Linked DNA regions of Pseudoxanthobacter soli DSM 19599. Each later gene encodes a partner of the first gene's protein in a complex. Links are inferred from orthologs where the notes say so. Each region holds a gene or a part of one and is shown in the gene's direction. Other genes may lie near its edges.

What was found.
Region 2: the proteins of accC (region 1) and accD are in contact, whole or in part, in a solved structure (PDB 8UXZ), measured with the Escherichia coli proteins. The link is inferred for Pseudoxanthobacter soli DSM 19599 from one-to-one orthologs.

Annotation. Positions count from the first base shown.
Region 1 is NZ_FRXO01000001.1:875,335-882,137, forward strand. The notes cover bases 2,702-5,651. They hold accC (acetyl-CoA carboxylase biotin carboxylase subunit), read left to right. Parts: upstream 2,702-3,473; coding sequence 3,474-4,829; downstream 4,830-5,651. Other genes in these bases: aroQ (type II 3-dehydroquinate dehydratase), read left to right, coding at 2,702-2,934; accB (acetyl-CoA carboxylase biotin carboxyl carrier protein), read left to right, coding at 3,001-3,471; aat (leucyl/phenylalanyl-tRNA--protein transferase), read left to right, coding at 5,014-5,651. Also shown: BUF17_RS03700 (M48 family metalloprotease), read left to right, coding at 1-1,306; BUF17_RS03705 (DsbA family protein), read left to right, coding at 1,389-2,204; more of aroQ, read left to right, coding at 2,488-2,701; more of aat, read left to right, coding at 5,652-5,688; BUF17_RS23505 (DUF2155 domain-containing protein), read right to left, coding at 5,840-6,658. UniProt on the Escherichia coli protein: This protein is a component of the acetyl coenzyme A carboxylase complex; first, biotin carboxylase catalyzes the carboxylation of the carrier protein and then the transcarboxylase transfers the carboxyl group to form malonyl-CoA.
Region 2 is NZ_FRXO01000005.1:252,829-259,552, forward strand. The notes cover bases 3,854-6,724. They hold accD (acetyl-CoA carboxylase, carboxyltransferase subunit beta), read left to right. Parts: upstream 3,854-4,768; coding sequence 4,769-5,680; downstream 5,681-6,724. Other genes in these bases: trpA (tryptophan synthase subunit alpha), read left to right, coding at 3,854-4,693; BUF17_RS13935 (bifunctional folylpolyglutamate synthase/dihydrofolate synthase), read left to right, coding at 5,703-6,724. In the rest of the region: fabB (beta-ketoacyl-ACP synthase I), read left to right, coding at 1-632; enoyl-ACP reductase FabI, read left to right, coding at 740-1,603; BUF17_RS13915 (phosphoribosylanthranilate isomerase), read left to right, coding at 1,853-2,542; trpB (tryptophan synthase subunit beta), read left to right, coding at 2,664-3,821; more of trpA, read left to right, coding at 3,833-3,853.

The DNA of each region.
Region 1 (6,803 bases):
ATCGCCGCCCGGGCGCAGCATCGCGATCGTGCGGGATGCCGAGACCGAGCAGCTGATGCGGGACTATCTGAGGCCGATTCTGGGCGCCGCCGGGCTTCCGAGCGGGGCGACCGAGGTCGTGCTCGTCAACGATTCGAGCTTCAACGCCTTTGTGGCGGACAGCCACCGCATCTTCATCAACACGGGCGTGATCACCCAGGCCAAGACGCCGAACGAGGTGATCGGCGTTCTCGCCCACGAGACCGGTCACATCGCGGGCAATCATCTGGCGCGCATGCACCAGGCGGCCTCGCAGGCCGGCATCATCGCCGCCATCGGCATGATCGCCGGCGCGGGCGCGCTGGTCGCCGGCGCGGCCGCGGGCAATGGATCGGTGGCGGGCGGCGGTGCCGCGGCCATCACCGGCGGCATCGGCCTCGGCCAGCGCTCGCTGCTGTCCTACCAGCGCGGCGAGGAAGACGCCGCCGACCGTTCGGCGCTGACGTTCCTTCAGCGCACCAAGCAATCCGCGAAGGGCATGATCGACACGTTCAAGCGGCTCGCCAACGAGCAGCTGATGATCGCGCGCTATGCCGATCCCTATGCCCAAAGCCACCCGATGGCGCGCGATCGCATCGCCAACCTCGAGACCAAGGCGGAGGCGAGCCCCTACTGGGACGTCAAGGATCCCCCGGCGCTGCAGGCCCGGCACGACATGGTGCGCGCCAAGCTGATCGCCTTCACGTCGTCCCCGCAGACGGCGCTGCGGCAATACCCGCCGTCGAATACAAGCCTGCCCGCGCGCTATGCCCGCGCCGTCGTCGCCTACCGCATGGGTGACCCGCAGGAAGCCCAGCGACAGGTCGACGCCCTGATCAAAAGCCAGCCCTCCAACCCCTATTTCTGGGAACTGAAGGGGCAGGCGATGCTCGATCTCGGCAATCCGCGCGGCGCGATCGCGCCGTTGCAGAAGGCCGTCTCGCTCGCGCCAAGCGCGACGCCGATCCGTGCGCTTTATGGGCAGGCGCTGGTGGGCGCCGGCGATCCGGCCTCAGCCAAGCAAGCCGTGACCGAGCTCAACCGCGTGGTCCAGGCCGATCCGGACGATGCGTCGGCCTTCCGTTTCCTCGCGATGGCCTACGGCGCGCAGGGCCAGACCGCGATGGCGGACCTCGCAACGGCACGCGGCATGGCGGCTCAAGGCCAGCTCAAGCAGGCGAGCCATTATGCCCAGCGCGCGAAGATGGGGCTGAAGATGGGAACGCCGGCCTGGCTGCAGGCTGATGACCTCGTGACCCGGCCGTCCAGCAAGTCCGGCAAGAACTGATATGAAGATCCTGCCGCAACTTATTGCTTCCGGCAGGCTTTCTGCTATTTGCCTCCCTTTCCTCCCCGATGTGAGAACACCCATGCTGATCCCGTCGAAGCGTCGTCGGCACACCACCGGAGCGGTCGCGCTCGCCGCCGTGCTGGCGCTCGCCACTCCGTTCACCTCCGCCGCCCCGGTGCTGGCGGCCGATTCCGGCCCGGTGACGTCGTTCGACGCCAAGCAGCGCGCCGACATCGAGAAGATCGTGCGCGACTATCTGATCGCCAACCCCGACATCCTCGTCGAGGTCAGCAGCGCCTTGCAGAAGCGGCAGGAAGTTGCCGCGGAGGAAGCGCAGAAGGACGTCATCAAGGCGCAGAGCGACACGCTGCTCAATTCGAAGAACCAGGTCGTGCTCGGCAACCCGCAGGGCGACGTCACGCTGGTCGAGTTCTTCGACTACAATTGCGGCTACTGCCGGCGCGCGGTGGAAGACACCTTCGCGCTGATCGACCAGGATCCGAAGCTGCGCGTCGTGCTGAAGGAATTCCCCATCCTGACGGAAGGCTCGGTCGAAGCCGCGCGCGTCGCGATCGCCGTGAAGGACGTGGCGCCGGATCGTTACGCCGAATTCCATCGCGCGATGTTCGCGATGAAGGGCCAGGCGGACGGCAAGCGCGCGCTCCAGGTCGCCGAAAAGCTCGGGATCGACGGCAGCAAGCTCGAAGCGGCGATGAAGGGGCCGGACGTGGAGGATACCCTCCAGGAAACCCACAATCTCGCGCAGCTTCTCCAGATCTCCGGCACGCCTTCCTACGTGATCGGCGATGCCGTCCTGCCCGGCGCCGTGGGCGTCGCGGCGCTGAAAGAGCGCATCGACACCGTCCGCAAGTGCGGGGGTACCTCGTCCTGCTGATGCGGCGCCTCGGCGCGACTGGGATCGGGCGGCCGTCGGGCCGCCCTTTTTCGTCGGCACAACCGCCGCGCGGCGCGGCAGGAGCACCGCGAGTACCCCATTTCCTCGCGGCCCGCTTGCGCCTATAAGATAGCCGCCTCCACGGAGGCCGGTGGCGCGACGGATCGTCCGCGGCGCTTCGACCGACAAGCATGCGGCCGCTTCGCCGGGGACGGTGTCGCGACCGAGTTCGACGTTATGGCCGGCGGCACAGACCGGCCCGGCCTTTCTGGTGATCCGGCTTATGGTTCCGATCCTCGTCCTCAACGGACCGAACCTCAACCGCCTCGGCAAGCGCGAGCCCGGCATCTACGGCGCCACCACGCTCGCGGAGATCGAGGAGCGGTGCAAGGCGGCGGGAACGCGGCTCGGCCTCAGTGTGGACTTCCGCCAGTCGAACCACGAAGGCGTGCTGGTCGACTGGATCCACGAAGCGGCCGACAGCGCGAAGGGCATCGCGCTCAATGCCGGCGCCTATACCCACACCTCGGTTGCGCTGCACGATGCCATTCGCGCCGTGGGACTGCCGACCGTCGAACTTCACCTATCCAATGTCCATGCCCGAGAGAGCTTCCGCCACCACTCCTACATCGCGCCCGCCGCGACAGGCGTGATCGCGGGGTTCGGCCCGAACAGCTACATCCTCGCCCTGGAGGCGCTGGCGGCGATCCTCATACCGGATGCCGCCTGACGCGCCCCCGGATGCGAACCACGCATCGGCCCGACTTTCCGAAGGCCCCAATTTTTCCGAAGGCTCATGACAATCAAGAAACCGACCATCGACCAGTCGCTGATCCGTGAACTCGCCGACCTGCTGACGGAGACCGCACTCTCCGAGATCGAGGTCGAGCAGGGCGACCTGCGCATCCGCATCGCGCGCTATGCCCAGCCGACCACCGTGATGGCGGCGCCGGCGGCGGCTTCCCCCCTCGCCGCTCCCGCCGTGGCGGCTGCGATCCCGGTTGCGCCGGCTGCGCTCGATCCCGCGACCAATCCCGGCACGGTGAAGTCGCCGATGGTCGGCACCGCCTATCTCGCGCCGGAGCCGGGCGCGAAGCCGTTCATCGAAGTCGGCGACAAGATCGCGGCGGGCCAGACCCTGCTGATCGTCGAGGCGATGAAGACCATGAACCAGATTCCCGCGCCCCGCGCCGGAACGGTGACGAAGATCCTCATCGAGGACGGCCAGCCGGTCGAGTACGGCGAGCCGCTCGTGATCGTCGAGTGACCATGTTCTCGAAGATCCTCATCGCCAACCGCGGCGAGATCGCGCTGCGCATCCTGCGGGCCTGCAAGGAGCTCGGGGTCGCGACCGTCGCCGTGCATTCGACGGCCGACGCCGACGCCATGCACGTCCGCCTCGCCGACGAGAGCGTGTGCATCGGCCCGCCGCAGGCGCGCGACAGCTATCTCAACATTCCCTCGCTGCTCGCCGCCTGCGAGATCACCGGTGCCGAGGCCGTTCACCCGGGCTACGGCTTCCTGTCGGAAAACGCCCGGTTCGCCGAGATCCTCGCCGCCCACGGCATCAAGTTCATCGGGCCGAGCGCGGACCACATCCGCATCATGGGCGACAAGATCGAGGCCAAGCGCACCGCGAAGCGCCTCGGCCTGCCGGTTGTGCCGGGGTCCGAAGGCGAGATCCGTACCGAGGAAGAGGCCCGCCGGGTCGCCGCCGAGATCGGATTCCCGCTTTTGGTGAAGGCCGCCGCCGGCGGTGGCGGGCGCGGCATGAAGGTCGCGATGACCGAGAACGACCTCGATCACGCGCTCTCGACCGCCCGCTCGGAGGCTAAGGCCGCCTTCGGCGACGATGCCGTCTATCTCGAGCGCTATCTCGGCAAGCCGCGCCACATCGAAATCCAGGTGTTCGGCGACGGCCAGGGCAATGCGGTCTATCTCGGCGAGCGCGATTGCTCGCTCCAGCGCCGGCACCAGAAGGTTTGGGAGGAGGCCCTCGCCCCGACCATCACCCAGGCCCAGCGCGAGCAGATCGGCGAGCGCGTCGCCGAGGCGATGCGCATCCTTCGCTACGAAGGCGCGGGCACCATCGAGTTCCTCTACGAGAATGGCGAGTTCTATTTCATCGAAATGAACACCCGCCTCCAGGTGGAACATCCGGTGACCGAGATGATCACCGGCATCGATCTGGTTAACGAGCAGATCAAGGTGGCGTCGGGCGAGAAGCTCTCGTTCTCGCAGTCGGACGTGCGCTTCAACGGCCACGCCATCGAATGCCGCATCAATGCCGAGGACCCGGCCACCTTCACGCCGTCGCCCGGCCGGATCACCTATTTCCATCCGCCCGGCGGCCTCGGCGTGCGCGTCGATTCGGGCGTGTATCAGGGCTATCTGATCCCGCCCTATTACGACAGCCTGATCGGCAAGCTGATCGTGCATGGCCGCAATCGCGAAGAGTGCATGAACCGGCTGCGACGCTGCCTCGACGAGTTCGTCGTCGACGGCATCAACACCACGATCCCGCTGTTCCGGGCCCTGGTGAACGATCCGGATATCGCCTCCGGCAACTACGATATCCACTGGCTCGAAGGCTTCCTCGCCCGGCAGGCCGCCGCCAAGGCGTGACCCCGGGGCCGACGGCTACCGCCGCCCTTCCGGCGGGCCGCCGGAGCCGTTGGCGAACCGACGGGTAATTCCGTCTGTTCGCGACCGGCTCCGGTGCGGTACGCTGTTCCCGTTGCTGCCGACCCGATGATTCCGTCCGGCCGGCAGGCGTTCGGGGAGGCGACGGCATCCGGGAGCACTGCCCATGAAGAACGACGCCGTCCTGGAAATCACGCCGCAGGTCCTGCTCAAGGCCTATGCGTGCGGCATCTTCCCGATGGCCGAGGCCGCGGACGATCCGAGCCTGTTCTGGATCGAGCCCGATCAGCGCGGCGTGCTGCCGCTCGACACCTTCCACATTCCCCGCCGGCTCGCCCGCACCGTCCGGCAGGACGTGTTCGAGGTCCGCGTCGACCATGATTTCGACGCCGTGATCGAGGCCTGCGCGGAACCGGCGCCCGGACGCCGCAAGACCTGGATCAGCCGCCGCATCCGCCGGCTCTACCGCGACCTGTTCGATATCGGACACTGCCACACCGTGGAATGCTGGGAAGGCGGGCGTCTCGTCGGGGGGCTTTACGGTGTCAGGCTCGGCCTCGCCTTCTGCGGCGAGAGCATGTTTTCGCGCGAGCGGGATGCCTCGAAGGTCGCGCTTGTCCACCTCGTCGCGCGGCTCGTCGCAGGTGGCTTCACCCTGCTCGACACCCAGTTCATCACCGAGCATCTGAGCCGGTTCGGCGCCGTGGAAATCGGGCGGCGCGACTATCAGGCCCGGCTCGATGCGGCCATGCTGGGGATCGGCGATTTCGAGCGCCTGCCGCATGACGCGAGCGGCGCCGAGGTGCTCGCCGTGATCGAACGGTATCAGTGCGCTTCGTAACGGCACGATAGCGTCCGGCCATAGGGAAAAACGCGCCCGGCAATCGCCCCGCAATGAAGCGGCCGCCCACGCCCTGATGAGGCTGCTCACGCGGTGGACCACCGAAGGGTTTTATCCCGCCTTTGCCACCGCTCCCCGCAATAGCGGGGGATCAGTCTTCCGGCTGATCGGTGCTCGGCTGGTCCTGATCGGTCCCGCCGCCGACCTCGGTGCCGGCGCCGCCCATGGTCGGCTTCGGCAACGGCTCGGAGACCCAGCCTTCCGGACGGGGAATGAGATCGAGGCCTTCCTTGGTGAAGCGGCTGGCATCGAAGCCGTCCGGCGGAGGCACCTCGGAGGAGACGCGGCAATCCGTCAGCCACACGTCGTAGATCGGGTGATCGACGGCGTTGAGACCCGGGCTAGCAGCGAACATCCACCCGGTGAAGATGCGGCGGACCTGATTGTCGAGAGTGATCTCGTCGACCTCGAGGAAGGCGTCGGTTCGCGGCGCTTCGGTCGACGGGCGCGAGTAGCAGGCGCGCGGCGTCACCCTGAGGGCGCCGAACTGCACGGTCTCGTCGATATAGGCATCGAAAGAGATGATGCGGCCGGTGATCTTGTCGAGGCCGGAGAACACCGCCACGGGGTTCGAAAGCCGGGTTTCCTGGGGCGGCGCGGCCTGGGTCGTCGGGTCAGGCTGGGGCTGAGGCGCGGGCTGCTGCGGTGCGGGCTGGGGCGCGGCCTGCGGAGCGGGCTGGCCCTGCGGCATCGGCTGGCCCTGCGGCGCCTGCTGATCAAGGGGCATCGGCTGACCGAGAGGGACCGGCTGACCGAGGGGCACCGGCTGGCCTGGTGCCGGCGCCATCTCGCCCTGCATCGGCGGATCGGAGAACGCCTGAGCGAAGGCGGCATTGGCCGAAAGCACGGACATGCCGGCGCCTGCGACGCACAGCGCCGTGCCGAGCCCCGCCATACGGATATTTGCCAATCCCGCGCGCCCTGCTTTCACCGCACCACTCACGCTCGCAACACTCCGGCCGTCCCGCCGATTCCGTCCCCTTACCACCGCGTCGCGTTGCGGGCAAAGCATCCAGCCGCCGGTAAGAAGACACCGCGTTCATTATCGGCGTTAT
Region 2 (6,724 bases), on another replicon or contig:
CGGTCCTGTTCGATGCCATGGGCGCCATGTCCACCGGCTATAACGACCGTCCCGCGGTCGCCTCGCGTGCCTACGACAAGAACCGTGACGGCTTCGTCATCGCCGGCGGCGCCGGCGTGCTGGTGCTCGAGGAATACGAGTACGCGAAGGCGCGCGGCGCGCGCATCTATGCCGAGATCGCCGGCTACGGCGCGACCTCCGACGGCTACGACATGGTGCAGCCGTCGGGCGAAGGCGCCCAGCGCGCCATGCGGCTCGCGCTCGAGGGCGTCAAGCTGCCGGTCGACTACATCAACCCGCATGCCACCTCGACGCCGATCGGCGACCTGCGCGAGATCGAGGCGATCCGCGCCGTGTTCGGCGACAAGTGCCCGCCGATCTCGGCCACGAAGTCGCTGACCGGCCACTCCCTGGGCGCCGCCGGCGTGCAGGAGGCGATCTATTCGATCCTGATGATGCAGAACGGCTTCATCGCCGAAAGCGCCCACATCGACGAGATCGACCCGGCGTTCGCCGACATGCCGATCGTGCGCGAGCGGATCGACAACGCCAGTCTCGGCTGCGTGCTGTCGAACGGCTTCGGCTTCGGCGGCACCAACGCCACCCTCGTGCTCAAGCATCCGGACGCCTGACGCGCCGGTCGTTCCGGAGCGCGGATGCCCCTCGAATTTGCCGGCGGACCCCGCCGGCATCGTTCATCTCCGGATCGCCCGCTGCGGTCCCGACCCAGAGGATCGACATGTCGCAGTTGATGGCCGGCAAGCGCGGGCTCGTGATGGGTGTCGCAAACGACCATTCGATCGCCTGGGGCATCGCCAAGCGTCTTGCGGCCAACGGCGCCGAACTCGCCTTCACCTACCAGGGTGACGCGTTCGGCCGGCGCGTGAAGCCGCTCGCCGACTCGCTCGGCGCGCGCCACCTGCTGCCGTGCGACGTGGAAGACCTCGCCTCCGTCGACGGCGTGTTCTCCACCCTCGGCGATGCGTGGGGCTCGATCGATTTCGTGGTCCACGCGGTGGCGTTCTCCGACAAGAACGAGCTCAAGGGCCGCTACGCCGACACGACGCGCGAGAACTTCGTGCGCACCATGGTGATCTCCTGCTTCTCGTTCACCGAGATCGCCAAGCGCGCCGCCGCGCTGATGCCGAACGGCGGCAACCTCATCACGCTCACCTATGGCGGCTCGACCCGGGTGATGCCGAACTACAACGTCATGGGCGTCGCCAAGGCCGCGCTGGAATCGTCCGTGCGCTATCTGGCGATGGATTACGGCCGCCAGAACATCCGCGTGAACGCCATCTCGGCCGGCCCGGTGCGCACGCTCGCCGGCTCCGGCGTGTCCGATGCGCGGCTGATGTTCAATTTCCAGCGCAAGCACGCCCCGCTCGGCCGCACCGTCACCATCGACGAGGTCGGCGGCTCCGCGCTCTATCTTCTGTCCGACCTGTCGTCGGGCGTGACCGGCGAGGTTCATTTCGTCGATTCCGGCTACAACATCATCTCGATGCCGCATCTCGACGAGCTGAAGGCCGTCGAGCGCCAGGAGGACGCCCAGGGCATCGCCGGAACCCCGGGCGCCGCGCCGCGGGCCGAGGTGGTCTGACGCCGCCCGTTCCGTTCGGACCGCCGGTCGGATGACGGAGACCTTCGCGCGCCGCCTTATCCGCTCCGATGCCCCTTCGCAACGGACCGGCGAGGGGCCATATTGGGCGGTGGCGGTGCGTTGCCGGCTTCGAGCATATCCCGTTCGGATCGAACCGATCTGAACGACAAGGATATGATCAAAGCGTTGGATCCTAGGGCCCGGCACCGGCGCAGCGCGGCGCTTCTTTCGGTTTCACGGACGTCTGCCATGTCCCTCGTCGTCAAAATCTGCGGCCTGAAGACGCCCGAGACGGTCGAGGCCGCCATCGATGCCGGCGCCGACATGATCGGCTTCGTGTTCTTCCCGAAGAGCCCCCGCCATCTCGGGTTCCAGGAAGCCGCCGAGCTCGCGCGGCTGGCGCGCGGCCGGGCCGAGATCGTCGCGCTGGTGGTCGATGCCGGCGACGGCATGTTCGCCGCGATCTCCGACGAGGTGCGGCCGGACTGGTTCCAGCTCCACGGCCACGAGACCCCGGAGCGGGTCGCGGCCGTCGGCGATCTGTTCGGACGCCGGGTGATGAAGGCGATCGGCGTGCGCACCGCCGAGGACCTTGAGGCGCTCGGGCACTTCCCCGCAGCGGACCGGCTGCTGCTCGACGCCAAGGCGCCGCACGGCGCGTCGCGGCCCGGCGGAAACGGCAGGGCTTTCGACTGGAACCTGCTTGCGCACCTTGACCATGCGCCGCCGTTCATGCTTTCCGGTGGGCTTGGCCCGGAGAACGTGCGCGAGGCGATCGCGAAAGTCCGGCCGTTCGGTATCGATGTCTCCAGCGGCGTGGAAACGGCGCCGGGCGTGAAGGATCCCGAACGGATTGCCGCGTTCGTCGCCGCCGCGCGCGCGGCGGAGGCGGAACTGGCGGCGAGCCGTCCGGCGCAGGATGCCGGCGGGGCCGTATGAACGGGAACACAAAAGGGTATCGGCCGTGAACGAGGTTGCACGCGCAAAACTGGCTGAGGCTGCGTCCGGGGCGGCGGCCAATTCCTGGCGTTCGGGACCCGATGCGCGCGGCTTCTTCGGCATGTTCGGCGGCCGCTTCGTCGCCGAGACGCTGATGCCGCTGATCCTCGACCTCGAAGCGGCGTGGAACGCGGCGCGCACCGACCCGGCTTTCGAGGCCGAGCACGCGGCGCTGCGGACGAGCTATGTCGGCCGCCCGAGCCCGCTGACCTTCGCCCCCCGCCTGACGGAGCATCTCGGCGGCGCCAAGATCTATCTGAAGCGCGAGGAGCTGAACCACACCGGCTCCCACAAGATCAACAACTGCCTCGGCCAGATCCTGCTGGCCAAGCGCATGGGCAAGACGCGGATCATCGCCGAGACCGGCGCCGGCCAGCACGGCGTCGCTTCCGCCACGGTCTGTGCCCGCTTCGGCCTGCCGTGCGTGGTCTACATGGGCGCGACCGACATCGAGCGGCAGAAGCCCAACGTGTTCCGCATGCGCCTGCTCGGCGCCGAGGTGGTGCCGGTGACGTCCGGCGCGGGCACGCTGAAGGACGCGATGAACGAGGCCCTGCGCGACTGGGTGACCAACGTCGAATCGACCTATTACCTGATCGGCACCGCGGCCGGCCCCCATCCCTATCCGGCGATGGTGCGCGACCTGCAGTCGGTGATCGGCGAGGAGACCCGCGCCCAGATCCTGGAGGCCGAGGGCCGGCTTCCCGATGTCCTCGTCGCCTGCGTCGGCGGCGGTTCCAATGCCATCGGCCTGTTCCACCCCTTCCTCGACGATCCCGACGTGAAGATGGTCGGCGTAGAGGCGGGCGGCCACGGCCTCGACGGCGACGAGCACTGCGCCTCGCTCAACAAGGGGCGGCCGGGCGTACTGCACGGCAACCGCACCTACCTGCTGCAGGACGCCGACGGTCAGATCCTCGAAGGCCACTCGATCTCCGCCGGCCTCGACTATCCCGGCATCGGCCCCGAGCACTCCTACCTCCACGCCACAGGCCGGGTGAAATATGTGCCGGCCACCGACGAGGAGACGCTGGAGGCGTTCAAGCTGCTGTCGCGGCTGGAGGGCATCCTGCCGGCGCTCGAATCCGCCCACGCGCTCGCCGAGGTGATCAAGCTCGCCCCCACCATGGGCAAGGACGAGATCATCGTCATGAATCTGTCCGGCCGCGGCGACAAGGACGTGTTCTCCGTCGCAAGCCATCTCGGCCTCGATATCTGAGCGGAACCGACATGAACGCCCCCCTGTCCAACCCGGTCGCTGCCGGCTCCCGCATCGACCGCCGCTTCGCCGCGCTGAAGGCGGAAGGCCGCCCGGCGCTGGTGACGTTCCTCACCGCGGGCGATCCCGATCCGGCGACGTCGGCGGCGGTCCTCGCCGCGCTGCCGGCGGCCGGCGCCGACATCATCGAGATCGGGATGCCGTTCTCCGATCCCATGGCGGACGGGCCGGCGATCCAGGCCGCGTCCCAGCGGGCGCTGAAGGCCGGGCAGACGCTTGAGGGAACGCTCGCCATGGTGGCGGCGCTGCGCGAGGTCGACGACGCCGTTCCCGTGGTGCTGATGGGCTATTACAACCCGATCTACACCTACGGCATCGAACGGTTCCTGGAGACCGCCCGCAAGGCCGGGGTCGACGGGCTGATCGTGGTGGACCTGCCGCCCGAGGCCGATGACGAGCTGTGCCTGCCGGCGCACGAGCACGGTATCTCGTTCATCCGGCTGGCGACGCCCACCACCGATGAGAAGCGTCTGCCCTCGGTGCTCGCGAACACCTCCGGCTTCGTCTATTATGTCTCGATCCTCGGGATCACCGGCACGGCGGCGCCGGATGCCGCCGTGGTCGGCGAGGCGGTCCGCCGCATCAAGGCGCACACCGATCTGCCGGTCGCCGTCGGCTTTGGCGTGAAGACGCCCGAGCAGGCGGCCTCCATCGGCCGTATAGCCGATGGCGTCGTCGTCGGTTCTGCCATCGTCCAGGCGCTGGCGGCCACGCTCGACGAAGAGGGCCGCGCGACCGCGGCGAGTGTCGATGCGGTTCGCGATCTGGTCGCGGCGCTCGCCGCCGGCGTGAAGACCGCCCACACGGCCTGACAGCCATATTTCCGCCGACCGGCGGTGCGATGCGGTTCGTTGCCCCCGGCCGAGCCGCCTTGAACGAGGCTATTGATGAACTGGATCAACACTGTCGTCCGCCCGAAGATCCGCTCGTTCCTGAACCGGCGCGAGGTCCCCGAGAATCTCTGGATCAAGTGTCCGGAAACCGGGGAGATGGTGTTCCATCGCGATCTCGAGGCGAACCAGTGGGTGGTGCCGGGCTCCGGCCACCACATGAAGATTCCCGGCCGCAAGCGGCTTGAGCTCCTGTTCGACGGCGGCAATTACGAACAGCTTCCGACGCCGCAGGTCGCGGCCGATCCGCTGCGTTTCCGCGACGAGCGGCGCTATGTCGACCGGCTGAAGGATGCCCGCGCCAAGACCGGGCTCGATGACGCCGTGATCGTCGCCCGCGGCCGGCTGGACGGGCTCGACCTAACCGCCGCCGTGCAGGATTTCGCCTTCATGGGCGGCTCGCTCGGCATGGCCGCCGGCGAGGCGATCATCGCCGGCCTCGATGCGGCGCGGATCGCCGGCACCCCGTTCGTGCTGTTCGCGGCCTCCGGCGGCGCGCGGATGCAGGAAGGCATCCTGTCGCTGATGCAGATGCCGCGCACCACGGTCGGCATCGCCGCGCTGAAGGAAGCGGGCCTTCCCTACATCGTCGTGCTCACCAACCCCACCACCGGCGGCGTCACCGCGTCCTATGCCATGCTGGGCGACATCCACATCGCCGAGCCCGGCGCGCTGATCTGCTTCGCCGGCCCGCGGGTCATCGAGCAGACCATCCGCGAGAAGCTGCCGGATGGCTTCCAGCGGGCGGAATATCTGCTGGCTCACGGCATGGTGGACATGGTGGTCCACCGTCACGAGATCCGTCCGACGCTGTCGCGGGTGCTGAGGGTGCTGATGGGGCAGCCGCCGGCGGATGCTCCGGCCGCCGCTGAGGGTGTCGCGAACGTGCCCGCCACGGTCGCGGCCTGACGGGCCGGCCGAACCGAACGTGATGGACCGCACCGGCGCCACGCTGCAGCGCCTCGCCAAGCTGCACCCCAAGGAAATCGACCTGTCGCTCGACCGGGTGCACCGGCTGAACGCGGCGCTCGGCCATCCCGAGACGAAGCTGCCGCCGGTGATCCACGTCGCCGGTACCAACGGCAAGGGCTCGGTCACCGCGACCATGCGGGCGATCCTGGAGGCGGCGGGCAAGAGCGTCCACGTCTATACCTCGCCGCATCTCGTCAATTTCCACGAACGATTCCGGCTCGGCCAGCCGGGCGGCGGCCGGTTCGTCACCGACGAGGCGCTGATCGCGGCGCTCGACGAGGTCGAGCGGGTCAACGACGGCGCGCCGATCACCGTGTTCGAGATCACCACCGCCGCGGCGCTCGTGCTGTTCAGCACCCATCCGGCCGACGTGCTGCTGCTCGAAACCGGGCTTGGCGGCCGCCTCGACGCCACCAACGTGGTGGAAAAGCCGCTCGCCAGCGTCATCACCGCGATCTCGATGGATCACGAGAAGTTCCTCGGGGACGATCTCGCCAGCATCGCGCGGGAGAAGGCGGGCATCATCAAGCGCGGCGTGCCGGTCGTCTCCGCGCCGCAGCAGCCGGTGGCGGCGGAAGTCATCGAACGGGTCTCGGCGCGCCAGCAGGCGCCGCTGCATCTCGGCGGGCAGGACTGGACTGTCACCGAGGAGCGCCGGCGGCTCGTCTTCCAGGACGAGGATGCCCTGCTCGACCTGCCACTGCCGCGCCTCGTCGGGCGCCATCAGCTCGCCAACGCGGGAACCGCGATCGCCGCGCTGCGCGCGGCGGCGCTGTGGCCGGGGATGGCTGCGGCCGAGCGCGGCCTCGGCGCCATCGAATGGCCCGCGCGCATGCAGCGCCTGTCGGCCGGCCGGCTGGTCGATCTCTGCCCCCCCGGATCGGAGCTGTGGCTCGACGGTGGGCACAATCCCGCGGCCGGGGAGGCGATCTCCGGCGTGATGGCCGACCTCGAGGAGCGTCACCCCCGTCCGCTGTTCAT